Arachidicoccus terrestris: one gene and its partner. Each later gene encodes a partner of the first gene's protein in a complex. Links are inferred from orthologs where the notes say so. Each region holds a gene or a part of one and is shown on either strand. Other genes may lie near its edges.

Evidence for each region.
Region 2: the proteins of hisF (region 1) and hisH are in contact, whole or in part, in a crystal structure (PDB 6RU0), measured with the Thermotoga maritima proteins. The link is inferred for Arachidicoccus terrestris from one-to-one orthologs. Residues at the interface, in WP_004080486.1 of Thermotoga maritima: Met1, Leu2, Ala3, Arg5, Ser40, Glu41, Asp45, Glu46, Ala70, Glu71, Ile73, Asp74, Ile75, Pro76, Phe77, Asp98, Lys99, Ser122, Gln123, Glu161, Thr195, Leu196, Asn247, Arg249, Glu251; in WP_004080484.1 of Thermotoga maritima: Asn15, Arg18, Arg22, Arg117, Leu118, Pro119, His120, Met121, Gly122, Trp123, Asn124, Asn134, Gly135, Tyr136, Tyr138, Val140, Tyr158, Glu180, Lys181, Ser182, Ser183, Lys184, Ile185.

The regions. Positions count from the first base shown.
Region 1 is NZ_CP083387.1:3,767,781-3,775,695, reverse strand. What follows is about bases 498-3,417. They hold hisF (imidazole glycerol phosphate synthase subunit HisF), read right to left. Parts: upstream 2,377-3,417; coding sequence 1,618-2,376; downstream 498-1,617. Other genes in these bases: K9M52_RS14695 (rhomboid family intramembrane serine protease), read right to left, coding at 2,989-3,417; K9M52_RS14700 (GNAT family N-acetyltransferase), read left to right, coding at 2,561-2,962; hisIE (bifunctional phosphoribosyl-AMP cyclohydrolase/phosphoribosyl-ATP diphosphatase HisIE), read right to left, coding at 970-1,584; K9M52_RS14715 (TlpA family protein disulfide reductase), read right to left, coding at 498-880. In the rest of the region: more of K9M52_RS14715, read right to left, coding at 1-497; more of K9M52_RS14695, read right to left, coding at 3,418-3,642; K9M52_RS14690 (23S rRNA (pseudouridine(1915)-N(3))-methyltransferase RlmH), read right to left, coding at 3,684-4,157; K9M52_RS14685 (phosphatase PAP2 family protein), read right to left, coding at 4,154-4,771; K9M52_RS14680 (LTA synthase family protein), read left to right, coding at 4,892-6,814; ribosome biogenesis GTPase Der, read right to left, coding at 6,911-7,915.
Region 2 is NZ_CP083387.1:3,952,249-3,960,054, reverse strand. The notes cover bases 2,332-5,142. They hold hisH (imidazole glycerol phosphate synthase subunit HisH), read left to right. Parts: upstream 2,332-3,347; coding sequence 3,348-3,938; downstream 3,939-5,142. Other genes in these bases: rlmB (23S rRNA (guanosine(2251)-2'-O)-methyltransferase RlmB), read left to right, coding at 5,005-5,142; murQ (N-acetylmuramic acid 6-phosphate etherase), read left to right, coding at 3,949-4,779; trpA (tryptophan synthase subunit alpha), read left to right, coding at 2,508-3,290; trpB (tryptophan synthase subunit beta), read left to right, coding at 2,332-2,476. Also shown: K9M52_RS15505 (phosphoribosylanthranilate isomerase), read left to right, coding at 1-184; K9M52_RS15500 (hypothetical protein), read left to right, coding at 181-1,242; more of trpB, read left to right, coding at 1,283-2,331; more of rlmB, read left to right, coding at 5,143-5,781; K9M52_RS15470 (hydroxymethylglutaryl-CoA lyase), read left to right, coding at 5,817-6,695; K9M52_RS15465 (GNAT family N-acetyltransferase), read left to right, coding at 6,735-7,298; bcp (thioredoxin-dependent thiol peroxidase), read left to right, coding at 7,426-7,806. UniProt on the Escherichia coli protein: IGPS catalyzes the conversion of PRFAR and glutamine to IGP, AICAR and glutamate. The HisH subunit catalyzes the hydrolysis of glutamine to glutamate and ammonia as part of the synthesis of IGP and AICAR.

The DNA of each region.
Region 1 (7,915 bases):
GCAGCAGCTTTTCGATCCCATGTGCAGAGATATTCCTTGCGACAATATGACCGGCCGGCCCGATAAGAATATTCTGAGGTATCCGGTGAACTGCATAATTGCGTACGACCGGGCTATTCCAGGCCTTGTCATCAAAGACATTCAGCCAATCCGTTCCGTCTTGCTTTTTAGCCCGCAGCCAGGAGGATTTATCCGTATCTACACTAACAGCGATGACTGTTAAAAGAGTATCCTTAAACCGATGATAGACAGCTAAAAAAGAAGGCATTTCTGCACGGCAGGGGCCGCACCAACTTGCCCAGAAGTTAACCAAAAGGTAGTGACCACGATACTGCTGTGTGGAGATCATTCTGCCATGGTCATCCGGCATTGAAAAATCAATAAAAATCTTCCCGACTTCACCGTTAGCCCTCCCCTGCAGCTCCTGCTCCAAATACCGTGCATAGGTATTATCAGCCCCTGCACCGGTCAACAGGGAAGCCATCGATCTTAAGGTATCCTGGTTGACCTCAATTTCTCTGAAACAACTGATCAGGAGCGCTTTTGCAGCCGTATCTTCTGCACGATGCAGGGCCACAAACTGTCGCATGGTTGTCCTATATCTGCCTAACTCCTTCTCATACGCCTCCAGATTACGTTTACGTTCGGCCGGTACCTGAGGTTGCTTAATGGCTTCCTGATAATGCGTTACACTGTCTTCCAGAAGGGCAAAATGCTGATTATACCAGGCGAGTTCAGCAGGTTGATCAAGCTCCGTCATCATATTCATATTCTGCGCCTGGGATCTACTTATAACAGTCGACAGTATTACTACTACTACTATAAAATAGAGATATCTTCGTATGAACGGCTGCTGGAACTGCTTACTTTGATACTTCATGAAAATTAAAAATAATAACCAATAAGATCATTGCCTTCAGGCATAAATCATGCCTGTTACACAATAATGGATATATGACAGCTAAATGCCTATTTCTGATCAGCCTTTTTTGTCTCATGGCGGCTGCGCAGCACTTTCATGACATCCTCCAGTCTGTACCCTTTCGCATTGAGTAGGATCAGGTAGTGAAAAAGGAGATCTGCACTTTCGTTTAAAAAAAGATACTCATCACTATCCTTAGCTTCGATCACCACTTCTACCGCTTCCTCGCCGACTTTCTGAGCAATTTTATTGATACCTTTTTTAAATAAACTGGCAACATAGGATCTTTCGTCACCTGAGTTTTTGCGTTGCTGAATTATATTTTCCAACTGAACCAAAAAACTACCACATTCATTTTTTTCGCCCCAACAGGTATCTGTACCTGTATGACATACTGGGCCTAACGGCTCCGCTTTAACCAATAAAGTGTCCTGGTCGCAGTCTACTTTTATATCTTTTAGGATCAGAAAATTTTCGCTCTCTTCTCCTTTTGTCCACAGCCGGTTCTTTGACCTGCTGAAAAAGGTCACTTTGCCCAGTGCTTTGGTCTGGGCGACCGCCTCTTCATTCATAAAGCCCAACATCAATACCTTTCCAGTCTTGCTATCCTGTACAATAGCCGGTACCAGGCCGTCCGGATATTTAGCATAATTGATTTCCATTATTCTTATCTTTTCACTTGATTATTTATTTTCTTATTGCCTGACAGGGATTCCTGCTTCCGCCAGCTTCCGTTTTAAAACACCGATTTCTACTTCTCTAAAATGAAAAATGCTGGCAGCCAGCGCCGCATCCGCATGCGCCGACTCAAAGACATCTATAAAGTGCTCTACAGTCCCGCCACCACCGCTGGCGATAACCGGAACCGGTAATGTCGTTGCCAGCGTCTCTGTAATATCCAGTGCAAACCCCTGTTTCGTTCCATCATTATTCATAGATGTCAGCAATATCTCCCCTGCACCTAATTCCACTCCCTTTCTGGCCCAGTCCTCACAACGGATATCTGTTTTAAGCCTGCCTCCATTCAAATAAACATACCAATGACCATCAGCCTCTTTTTTGGTATCAATGGCCAAGACGACACACTGGCTCCCAAATGCGCCTGCCAGTTCTTGGATCAGTTCCGGCCGTTTAAACGCCGCCGAATTGACCGAAGTTTTGTCAGCTCCGTTGTCCAGGAGGATCTTGCCATCCTCAACAGAACTGATCCCCCCCCCAACCGTGAAAGGAATATTGATATGGCGGGCTATCTTACTGACTAACTCCCTCAGCGTCTTTCTTTTTTCTACCGTTGCAGTGATGTCCAAAAAGACCAGTTCATCTGCACCCTGATCGGCATAGAACTTTCCGAGTTCCACCGGGTCTCCGGCGTCACGAAGGCTTTCAAAATTAATACCTTTCACCGTTCTGCCATCTTTGATATCCAGGCAGGGAATGATTCTTTTCGTTAACATAAATAATAGAAGTGATCAAAATTACTCGCAATCTGCGGGAAAGACAAATAAAGACGGCTAACAAGCAAAAAAACATTCAAAATATGCCTGCGGCAAACAGACATTCGTTATTAAAATAAACTTGGCTCTTCCAATGGATCAGGTAACTTTGGTCAGATTTCATGACTAATTTAAACCTTTATCTATGCCAATCATTTACGCAATTAATAAGATAATTCCGATAGACACAATCATCGAAGTATTTGATAGTTCTGGCATCAACCGCCCCACCGGTGATATGAAGCGGATTGAAAGCATGTTTAAGGCAGCGGATCTGACAGTAAGTGCTTGGGATGGAGACCAATTGGTCGGTATCGCCCGCAGTCTGACAGACTTTTGTTACTGCTGTTACCTGTCCGACCTGGCGGTCCGTAAAGAATACCAACATGAGGGAATCGGCAAAGAACTTGTGCGCCGTACCCGCCTCGAAATCGGCCCTCAAAGTATGCTCTTGCTACTGGCAGCTCCCAGCGCAGTAGCGTACTATCCCAAATTGGGTATGGAAAAGATGGATCGCGCCTTTATCTTCAACAGGGAAACAGACTGATCCTGAATGCATATCAAGCCTGCTTTTTAAATCTGAAAATAGCTGCGTACCTGCAAAATGAATTGTGCCAATACATTAAAATGAGAGAATAGCTGACAGGCCAGGATCAGAAAAGCAATACCGTACAGTCCGCCATACAAGTGGGCAGAATGATTAATTCTTGAGCTGCCTCTTTTATCCAACCAGGCAGTGATAATCAGGTAGATCACTCCGAAAATAAAAGAAGGCAGGCTAAAAAACGGAATAAAAATCAATCCTATCTCGGCGGTCGGCATAAGTAGAATACTGACAAATACAATCGCCGACACAGCCCCGGAAGCGCCCAGACTCTGATAGGCATAGTTATCCTTATTCTTTACATAGGTGGGCAACAAACAAACCAATAAAGCTGTTATGTACAGTATCAGATATAGTAGTTTGCCAAATCCATTTCCAAATATATAAGCAAAATTTCCTTCTACGACGACACCGAAGGTGTAAAAGGCATACATGTTAAAGGCCAGATGACCAAAATCTCCATGGATCAGTCCACAGCTGAAAAACCGGTACCATTGACCTTGCTCACTGATGGCAGGCGGATAGAAAATCAGCTTTCCCATCAGTGCTTCATTAGAAAAAGCCATAAAGGATACAATACAAGTAATAATTATGATAACAAGGGTAACACTTAAATGCTCCATAAATTCATTTTTTCAGGTGCGCGCGGCCAGAACTAGTTAAATTAGATGTGATGATATTTTTCTCCCCGAATAATACTGCAGGCTCTATAGAGCTGCTCCGCCAAAATCAGCCGGACGAGCATATGCGGAAAAACCAGTTTGGAGAGGCTCCAGACCATCTGGGCTCTTTTTCTGACCGGCTCATCTACGCCAAAGGCACCGCCGATCAAAAATACAATCCTTTTGGTACTTTCCGTGGCTCTTTGTTCAATAAACGCAGCCAGATCAATAGAACTGAGCATTTTCCCTTTTTCGTCCAATAATACCAGAAAGTCTGTTGCTTGCAACTGATTTAAAACGAGCTCTCCTTCCTGTTTTTTCAGATCGGCTATCTGTAAGGATGCCGCATGCTTCGGCGGGGCAATAATAAACCATTCGGCCGGATAATATTTTCGGAGCCGGACCGTAAATTCTTCAATACTGGCAGATAGCTGGCGGTCATGCGGTTTCCCAACAGACCATAATTGAATTTTCATAATCTGGATACTTGTTTGCTGAGTGTTCTTTCATGTCCAGGCGGATCAGGCATTTTAAAAAAACGGGTAAATAATCCATACATACCGAGCCCCACCAAAGAGCCGATAATGGCGCCGGCAATAACATCTGTCGGATAATGTACCCCTACATAGATCTGCCCATAACAGATTGTCGCTGCCCAAAAAATAAACAGCCAGGCCCATTTACCAAAATACCTTTTGAGTGTCAACAGAAAAAACAAGCCCAGCGCAAAATGATTGCAGGCATGAGAGGAAGGGAAGCTACCACTCTGCGGACGATGCCTTACCAGAAATCTTTCTTTAAGCCGCATCACCACATCATTACAGGGTCGCACCCGATCAAAATACTCTTTTAGAAAATGGCTGCTGATCTGATCCATGAGTGCCGCTGTAGCCAGTACAAACAGAAACCAGGGTAGCGCTTTTTTGCCGAAATTAATAAAGATAAACAGCCCCAGGAAGATATATAGGGGAATCCAGGTATTTTTATCCCGCCACCAGGGAAGGATACTATCCAGAACAGGGCTGGTCCAGACCGTATTTATTTTTAAAAAAAGATATTTATCAAAATTTTCGAAATAGGAAAATATCATTTATAAGCCAAGGTTTAAAATTTTATTACTTTTGGAGCCAAAAATCAGCTCATGAAGCGCATAAAAATACCAAGTTCTATCCAATGGTTATTGATAATTAGCATATTTTTTATAGTTCTAATGTCCCTTTTGCGTATCATTGAAATGAACATTTTCCCAAAACCGGCTCTGGATATCGACCACCCCATGGGCAAGGCATTCTGGCTTGGTCTTCGATATGATTTGCGTATCGTCAGCGTAGCCGCATTGGTAGGCTTTCTTTTATCGCTGCTACCGGCCTTACATCCGTTTAAAAAAGCAAAGGGCAAGAAAACGGCCTTTATTTATTGGGGCATTTTCACATTTCTTTTTGTTTTTATGTACATTGCAGGATTCGCCTATTTCGCATATTTAGGCGCCAGTCTCAACGCCAGTGTGCTCGAGTACCTGCAGGAAGACGCTTCTTTCGGGATGGTTATGGAAACATATCCTGTCTTCTGGATCTTATTTACACTAATCATCGGAACCTTTTTACTGCATTGGTTTATCCGTCTGACTTACCGTTGGGTTAACAAAAGAGCGGGTGACCAGGTGACTAAGTCCAGGCGTATCACTGTCGGTATCGTTTATTTTCTGCTGCTTGCCTTTTTTATTTTTGGCCGCCTGGGGCAATACCCTTTGCGTTGGAGCGATGCATTTACCTTGGGTAGTGATTACGCCTCGAATATGGCGCTGAATCCCTTTCAGTCTTTTTTTAGCACCTTGCAACATGCCAGCATCACCTATAACAAGGAGGCGGTAAAAAAAAGTTATCCCTTAATGGTGGATTTCCTGGATATCAAACAGCCGGATCAAAATAAGCTGAACTTTGAAAGAATTATTACGCCGGATACCCCGGCTGTTAACCCTCCCAACGTCGTGCTAGTCATCTGCGAATCCTTTAGCTATGTAAAGAGCTCCATGTCAGGCAATACGCTTAATCCCACGCCTTATTTTGACTCACTGTCTAAACAGGGTCTATTCTTTACCAGATGTTTTTCACCATCCGTTGGTACGGCCAGAGGTGTATGGGCAATCATCACAGGTATTCCCGACGTTGAAAGAAATTCTACTTCCAGCCGAAATCCGGGAGCCGTTAATCAGCATACCATTATCAATGCTTTTAAAAACTATGATAAAAGTTATTATATCGGCGGTAGCTTAAGCTGGGCAAATATCCGGGGCGTGCTTGAAAATAATATTCCTGGTCTGGAAACCATCGAACAGCCCGATTATGACGCCCCTAAAATAAACGTCTGGGGCGTCAGTGACAGACACATTTTTGAAAGGGCAAACCAGGACTTCTCAAAAGCCACCAAGCCTTTTTTTGCGATCATTCAGACCGCTGATAATCATCGTCCTTATACCATTCCTGAAGATGATAAAGACAACTTTAAGCTGGTTCACTACTCACAAAAGGAGATCCTGGAGAATGGCTTTACCAGTCTGGCAGAACTGAACGCCTTTCGTTATACTGATTATTGTTACCGCCATTTTATTGAGGCAGCTAAAAAGCAACCCTACTTCAAGAACACGATCTTTGTCTTTGTCGGAGATCATGGTACAAAAGGAGACGCTTCCAAATACTATCCGGATGCCTGGACCAATGGCTCACTGGTAAATATGCATGTTCCTTTGTTATTTTATGCGCCCGGACTTATCCGTCCGGAGCAGATCAATAGTTATGCCTCTCAGGCAGATGTGTTGCCTACTATCGCGGGATTGGCCAGGCTACCTTACAAAAACACCACTATGGGCCGTGATCTGATGAGCCCGCATATGAGGGCTCATCCGGACCATAATGGCGTCTTTATATATGATCCCAGCAATATCACTATCGGGCTGATGCAGGATTCGCTGTATTATTTTTATGACGTAGACCGTCAGCAAAAACCAAAGGCGTTTAATATGTTCAATAATCAGCCCGTAAAACTGGCCGATTCTGTAAAAAAGCATTACGAGCTACTGATCAATGCTATTTATCAGACGGATAAGTACATGATTCTCAATAATAAACTTCACTAATATTGAACTTTTTGTTCAAACAATAACCCCTGCTTATCTGGTAAAGGATAAAGCAGGGTGCTTACTTATTTATCTTGCAGCACTCGTACGATAGGCTTATTTTTTACGGAAGAAAATTCGGACGGGTACGCCCTTAAAGTTAAAATGGCTCCTTAACTGGTTTTCTAAGTAATTTTTATAGGGCGTCTTAATATCGTCCGGATAATTGGCAAAAAAGGCAAAAGAGGGGACATGAGTGGGCAATTGCATCACATATTTGATCTTAATAGAATTACCCCTTACGACCGGTGCATGATAGGCCTCAATCGCCTTTAACATCACGTCGTTGAGTTTACTGGTTGCAATACGCTGCTTTTTATTCTCACAGACTTCCAAGGCTATTTCAATTGCCTTAAAGATCCTTGTTTTTTCCTTTGCGGAGATAAACACGATAGGAATATCATTAAACGGTGCAATACGTTTTTTCAACTCCTTTTCATAGTCTCTGGCTGTATTAGTAGCTTTGTCTTCGATCAGGTCCCATTTATTAACTAGCAAGGTGATACCCTTTCCCTTTCTGGCGGCCAGTGAAAATATATTGATATCTTGCGCGGTGATGCCTTTTTCCGCATCCAATAAGAGCAGACAGGTATCAGCCTCATCCATTGCTTTGATCGCCCGGATGACTGAATAAAATTCCAGATCATCCTTTTCCTTGTTTTTTTTACGAATACCTGCGGTATCGATCAAAATAAACTCTTTCTGAAAGAGATTATAATGGGTATGGATCGTATCCCTGGTCGTACCTGCAATATCACTGACAATGGTTCTTTCCTGACCGGTCAGCGCATTTAACAGAGACGATTTCCCGACATTGGGTTGTCCTATAATGGCAATTTTAGGCAGATCTGTATTTTCTACGGAGCTTTCTGTTTCTTCCGGCATTAGTTCAGTTACAGCATCCAGTAACTCACCAGTACCACTACCGCTTATTGAACTGATAAAAAATACCTTTTCAAAACCCAGTATATAAAACTCAGTTGCTTCTAAATACCGGTTATTATTATCTACCTTATTCACCGCTACTAATACGGGCTTAGTTGTTCTTCGCAACATATTAGC
Region 2 (7,806 bases), 180 kb from region 1 along the record:
TTTTTTCCTCAGCGGAGGCATCAGCGAGGAACATTTGCCAGATCTTAAGTTATTTCAGGAGCTAAGTGTGGCAAAAAGTTTAATTTCGTTGGATATAAACAGCCGTTTTGAGACGGAGCCCGGCGTCAAGGATTTAGATAGGATCCAGGCATTCATACGGCAACTAAAAGTAAATTTGCAATGAAAAGATACCTATATAAAACAGGCATTTTATTAATGGCGCTTTTTGGTGCGGCTGGCAGTTATGGCCAAAAGCTGACCATTGATCAGATCAATAGTGATAGCGCAGCACTGCGCTATGTCAAGGAAATGAATTATGACGTCAAGAGTGCACCCCAATGGAAGTTTTTCTACCTGACAAGTGGTGACGAGTGGCAGTCATATTATAATTTTAGCAATAGCGAGATAGATAAATACAGCCAGCAAACACAATCCAAAAGATGGTTGAAAACAGATCTCAACAGCGACGGCAAAACCGATCTGGTTGTGAGTGGCTATATTGCCAAAAGACCAGGAGACTGGGCTACAGCCACTTTTAAAATACTGGTATACCTTTCGCAATCCGGGAAAAGCTATACAGCCTTTAACCTCTTGGCATCAGGCAGCGATCATGCTCCTGCATATTTTAATGAGATTCAGGTAGCAGGTAAACATTACCTCCAGCTCCACAGGTGGCAAAGCCAGGATGAGCTGAACCATCAGCCTTATCAGAGTGATACAATCCGTTATTCCTCTTATTGGGGAAGTTTCTTAAACTTCTTTCAAAAAGGCATACGCCATTCAGAAATTTCCTCTATCAGCTATAAGGTGCTGGAAGATTTCGATGGTAGCTATCACGCCTTGAATATAGACCTGGAGACAACCAAGAAGACCAATATGGAAATCGTTGTGAAGAGGTCCACTGAGAAAGAGCCAGATATCAATAGGGCCAGGCTGGCCAAGGACTTGTGGGTCCATATGGATACCCTCATACGCAGCAGTTACGCTATGGGCCGTGTCAAAGGTGACACGACAATCGTTCATCATGATATTAATAGCGAACAATTACCCATCTATCTGACAGTCATCTATAAAGACGGCCATAAAGAAACCATTCAGGATTATGGCAACGGTGCTAATTATTCTGTCATCACGATATACGCCTGCATGGAAAACATTATTCAAAATGTGTTTGATCAATTACAAAGAAGACAGGAATTGATTAATGGCATGTTAGATGGTGTCGGTAGTTTTGGGTATTAAAAACAAAAAACACGAATATTTAAATTTAGTATAGATCCGAATGAAACAGCAGATTCAAGTTGATGAAAATGGATATTACGGGCAGTTCGGCGGCGCCTATATCCCTGAAATGCTTTACCCGAATGTAGCACAATTACAGAAGGAATACATCTCTATCATGGAGGATGCCGACTTCCAGAAAGAATATAAATATCTGCTGAAAGACTATGTCGGCAGACCATCGCCCTTATATTTGGCTCAAAGGCTAAGTGCCCAGATAGGTACCGAGATTTACCTGAAAAGAGAGGATTTGAACCATACCGGTGCGCATAAGATCAATAACGCGATCGGTCAGGTATTACTCGCGCAGCGACTGGGTAAAAAACGCATTATCGCTGAAACTGGCGCCGGACAGCATGGCGTCGCAACGGCCACGGTCTGTGCCCTGAAAGGGCTGGAATGCATCGTATACATGGGCGAGATCGATATAAAAAGACAGGCTCCAAACGTAGCCCGCATGAAAATGCTGGGTGCTAAAGTGATCCCGGCTAAAAGTGGTAGCAAAACGTTAAAAGACGCGACTAATGAAGCAATCAGAGACTGGATCAATAACCCCACTGATACCCATTATGTGATTGGCAGTGTTGTTGGTCCACACCCTTATCCGGATATGGTCGCCCGCTTTCAGAGCATCATCAGTGAAGAGATCCGCTGGCAACTAAAGGAAAAAACCGGCAGCGAGTTGCCTACGCACGTTATCGCCTGTGTAGGCGGCGGCTCTAACGCCGCAGGGGCATTCTACTACTTTTTAAACGAGCCTTCAGTTGAGCTTATCGCGGTAGAAGCGGCGGGGTTAGGTATCCATTCCGGCCACTCGGCTGCAACCACAACATTAGGCACACCGGGCGTTTTACACGGCAGCAAAAGCATTGTAATGCAAACAGCTGATGGGCAGGTCGTAGAACCACATAGTATCTCTGCAGGACTGGATTATCCGGGTATCGGCCCCTTACATGCGCATCTGTTTGCCAGCGGAAGAGGCCGGTTCCTGAGTGCCACAGATGATCAGTCCTTAAAAGCCGCCTTCAACCTCACACGGTTGGAAGGAATTATCCCGGCGCTGGAAAGTTCGCACGCGCTCAGCGGTCTCGAACAAGTAGAATTTCCTGCAGGCAGCAGGGTAGTCGTTTGCCTGAGCGGCAGGGGAGACAAGGATATGGACACCTATATGAAACACATGGCAGACTTTGAATAAGACTTCTGTCAATCAATAATATTTTGAACAAATGAGTCGCATAGCACAGACATTTAACAAAAGTGATAATTACAAGGTCCTCAACGTATATTGTACAGCGGGCTATCCGGAATTGAACAGTACAATAGATGTGATGAGATCGCTCCAGCAAAATGGAGCTGACCTGATTGAATTGGGTATGCCATATAGCGATCCGCTCGCTGATGGAGAAATCATTCAGCAGAGCGGGGGAGTCGCCCTGAAAAACGGAATGACCATTTCGATACTCTTCAATCAACTAAAGGGCTTTAGAAAAGACATCCAGGTGCCGGTTGTGTTGATGGGCTATATGAACCCCGTCCTGCAATATGGATTTGAGCGCTTCTGTAAAAGCGCTGCAGAGGTTGGCATTGATGGGCTGATCCTTCCCGATCTGCCTCCACTGGAGTATCAACAGGAGTACGGAGCCATCGTGAAAGAATATGGTTTGGACTTCATCTTCTTAATCACACCAGAAACGTCAGAAGAAAGAATTAAGCTATTAGATAGCTTGAGCAGTGGTTTTCTATATGCCGTTTCGTCCAGTTCTACTACAGGGCATGAAAAAGATTTTTCCCTGGTAGAGAAATATCTTTCCGGGTTAAGTGGCTATGGGCTCAAAAATCCAGTTTTGGCCGGGTTTGGGATCAGGGACAAAACATCTTTTGATGCAGCGGCGAAGTACACGGATGGAGCCATTATAGGAAGTGCGTATATCAAGGCGCTAGCCGGAACTAAGGACGCTTTATCCATTGAAAAGGCAACAAAGTCATTTTTGCAGACCATTCGCCAATAACTTTCTTTCAGATGCCAAATCTAAAAGTGGATAAATAGTATTTAATAATTGTAATAAATGCAAACAGTAATTATAAAATATAATGCGGGGAATGTTCAGTCGGTCCTATATGCTCTGGAAAGAATTGGGTTTACCGCTGAAGTGACAGATAATGCGGAAAAGATCGAAGGCGCAGACAAAGTTATTTTTCCCGGCGTAGGCCATGCAGGATCTGCCATGACATACCTGAAAGAGAAAAGACTGGATAAGCTATTACCCTCACTTAAGCAACCTTTTCTGGGCATATGTCTTGGGATGCAGCTCATGTGTAGCCATAGCGATGAGGGAGATACAGATTGTCTGGGTATTTTTGACGAGCAGGTATTGGCTTTTAAGTCCAAAGAATTTAAAATTCCCCAGATTGGCTGGAATCAGATCAGTAGTCTGAAAACCCCGCTGTTCGATAAAGTAGCAGAAAACAGCTTTACCTATCTGGTACACAGTTATTATGCAGCCGTTGGAGATCATACCATCGCCGAAACAGACTATATTCACCCTTATAGCACCGCCCTGCACAAAAATAACTTCTACGGTGTACAGTTCCATCCGGAAAAAAGCGCGGCTGTTGGTGAACAGATTCTTTATAACTTTATGTCGAAAATAGTCTAATCATTGATCTATGGAACCATTTATTAAAACAACAGAACAGCCTTCCAGTTATCGCCATCTGGAGACAATGCCATTGCATGATTTGCTTGCAGGCATGAATCAGGAAGACCAGCAAGTTCCATTGGCTGTTCAGGCAGCACTGCCGCAAATTGAAAAACTGGCCCTGGCCGTTGTCGAAGCCATGGCAAGAGGGGGCAGACTGTTTTATATTGGTGCCGGTACCAGTGGCCGGCTGGGTGTACTGGATGCCAGTGAAATCCCACCAACCTTTGGTGTATCCAAGAACTATGTAATAGGTATTATTGCCGGTGGCAATATTGCCCTGACAGACGCCGTGGAGAATGCCGAAGACGATGAAGAGCAGGGTTGGAAAGACCTGGAATCACATAAGGTCAGTAAAAATGATATACTGATCGGACTTGCCACTAGCGGCACGACGCCTTATGTAATAGGCGCTATGGAAAAATGCAGAGCGCTCGGCATTGTTACAGGTTGCATCACCTGCAATAAACATGCACCGATCAGCCAGGTAGCCGACTTCCCGGTAGAAGTGATAGTAGGACCGGAATTTTTGACCGGCAGCACCCGGCTTAAAAGCGGCACTGCGCAGAAAATGGTACTGAACATGATCTCTACGATTGCCATGATCCGGATGGGCAGGGTTCTGGATAATAAAATGGTCAATATGCAGCTCACCAATCAAAAACTTATCGAGCGGGGCACCAGAATGCTCATTGAAAAAACGGGCCTTGAAACAGAAAAAGCCAAGCATTTACTGCTTCAATACGGGAGCGTAGCTGCTGCCATGGAGGCCTATAATAAAGATACTGGTCAGATATAAAAAGTTTAGCAAGCCCACCTTCTGCTCCACGTGTACGTCTGAGCATATTCTATAAATAGCCCTTATACCGGCTTATTAAAGTAAGGCGTCGTAATCTGCAACAGGCAAATAATAATGCTTATCGAAGGTAATTTACTACCTTTGTGTAAAAGCCGTACAGGATGTCTTTCAGGCAGAAGAACACGAATCTTCACATTCATCCAAGGCTGCACTAAAAAATAATGTATGGCTTTTCAGAAAAAAAGTACAAATAACTACCAGTCTAAGAAGAACATTATTGTTGGACGTAACCCCGTTATGGAAGCGCTTAAAAGTGGTATTAATATCGATAAAATACTTATTTTCAAAAACGCTTCCGGTGATGTGATACAGGGTATAAGAAGCCAGGCCAAAAAGCTGAATATCCCCGTACAACCAGTTCCCCAGGAAAAACTCTATAGCCTGACCAATACGAACCATCAAGGTGTTATCGCCTTTAAATCCGCTGTCACTTATCAAAACCTTCAACAGGTCATTGATCATATTGTAGGTAATGGTGACGTACCACAGTTTTTAATGCTGGATGGTATCACCGACGTCCGTAATATAGGTGCTATTGCCCGTAGCGCCCTTTGTACCGGCACCCATGCGATCATTATTCCCGATAAAGGAGTGGGAGCATTGGGCGAGGACGCCGTCAAAAGCAGTGCCGGTGCCCTGGAAAAAATCAACATCTGCAGAGTCAGCAGTCTGCTTAAAGCAGTGGAAGAATTACAATTGAATGGCATCGGTATTTTCACTTCTGAAATGGATGCGCCCAAAAAACTATTTGAACTGGATCTGACCCTTCCTTGTTGTTTTGTCATGGGTAGCGAAGATAACGGAGTGCAGCCTTATATTTCTAAAGCGGCCAACGAGAAATATGCTATTCCTATGACCGGTAATTTTGATTCCTTAAACGTATCTGTTGCTGCCGGTATCACATTATATGAGGCGATGAAGCAGCGCATGCAGCAGCGCTAGTAGCTATACTGCGGATACAACTTAAAACGACCGCCATGCAAACGGTAACCCAAAATAAAGTCATTGAACTGGTGGAATGCCCCAGGGATGCTATGCAGGGTTGGCCACACCCTATTACGACCGATACGAAGGTGGCTTACCTGAAAGCGCTACTGGAGGCAGGTTTTCCGGTGCTGGATTTCGGGAGCTTTGTTTCTCCTAAAGCCATCCCGCAGATGGCGGATACCGCTGAGGTCCTGGCCCGGCTAAATTTTTCCGGTATTAAAACACCTACAAAGTTATTGGCGATCATCGCAAATGTACGTGGTGCAGAAGATGCCTGTAAATATAAAGAGATCCATTATCTTGGTTTTCCATTTTCCATTTCTGAGACCTTCCAGTTACGGAACACGAATAGTACCAGAGCTGAAAGCTTCGAGCGGGTCAGTCAAATTCAGAAACTTTGTTTAGCCCACGATAAAGAACTTGTTATTTATTTAAGCATGGGTTTTGGCAATCCTTATGGAGATCCGTATAATGCCGTCATTTTGCAGGACTGGGCTGAGAAAATGGCTGAACTCGGTATCAAAATCATATCTCTGGCAGACACAGTTGGGCTGGCAACACCTGTACAAATCAAAGAAGCGCTGCAGGAATTGATCCCCCATTATCCAGCCATCACCTTCGGCGTTCACCTGCATTCTACCCGGGAGAACAGCCATGAAAAGATACAGGCGGCACTCGAGGGCGGCTGCCTGAGGTTCGATGGCGCCTTAAAAGGCATAGGAGGCTGTCCGATGGCTCAGGATGATCTCGTAGGCAATATGGATACTGAGCTGATGATTCGTTATTTTAAGACGCAACAGTATAATATTCCCCTAAATGAAGCGGCCTTCCAAAAGGCCATAACGATGACAAGTGAGGTATTTGTATAATTTTTTAATGCTGTTTGAACTCAATACTTCTTTTCGAGAATGAACAAGTTGATCATAGATACCCAACGCCTTCGTATCAGAAATTTAAAAACGACAGATCTGGCTGACTTTTACTTTTACCGTTCAAATCCAGAAGTCACCCGATATCAGGGGTTTGATGTATACACCCTTGAGGAAGCTCAGGCGTTTATTCAGGAACACCTGGATAAAGAGTTTGGGCAACCTGGTCAGTGGGTGCAATATGGCATCGAAAACAAAAGCACCGGAACAATAATCGGAGATTGCGCAATTCGCCTTGATCAATATGACATCAGAATAGCCGAGACAGGTATCACCATTGCACATACAGAGCAGAGAAAAGGCTATGCAAAAGAAACGTTACGAGCCATTTTGCATTACTTGTTCAATATTGCAGGTTTTCACAGAGTGAGAGAAATTGTGGATGCGGAAAACACGGCCTCCATTCAGTTATTGAGAAGCCTGGGGTTTAGAGAAGAGGGGCACTTTATAGAAAATATCTTTTTCAAAGGTAAATGGGGAAGCGAACGCCATTTTGCCATGCTAAAGAAAGAATGGCTGCAATCGGGCCTAAACAAAGGCTGACAAAGCAGTCCTTTTGACAAGACAACATTAAATAACATTTGGCAAGGCTTTCAACATTCGATACCTTTGAAATTGCGCACTCTTTCAATAGAGCTTGATTAAAAACAGTAGAAAATAATTAAGGTACATGAGCGATATAATACTTAAACCTGGAGATAAAGCACCCGCTTTCAAAGGCGTAGATCAAAACGGTGATGTCATTTCACTGGCTGATTTTAAAGGCCAAAGAGTTGTTTTATATTTTTATCCAAAAGATAATACACCCGGATGTACGGCACAGGCCTGCAACCTGAGAGACAATTATCAGACACTGATCAAACAGGGATATCAGGTGATCGGAGTCAGTGGAGATAGTGTTAAAAGTCATAAGAAATTTGAGGAAAAATTTGATCTGCCTTTTCCACTTATCGCAGATGAAGACAAAGTTATTTTAGACGCCTACGGTGTTTATGGACCTAAAAAATTTATGGGGCGCTCGTTTCTGGGTATTCACCGCACCACTTTCCTG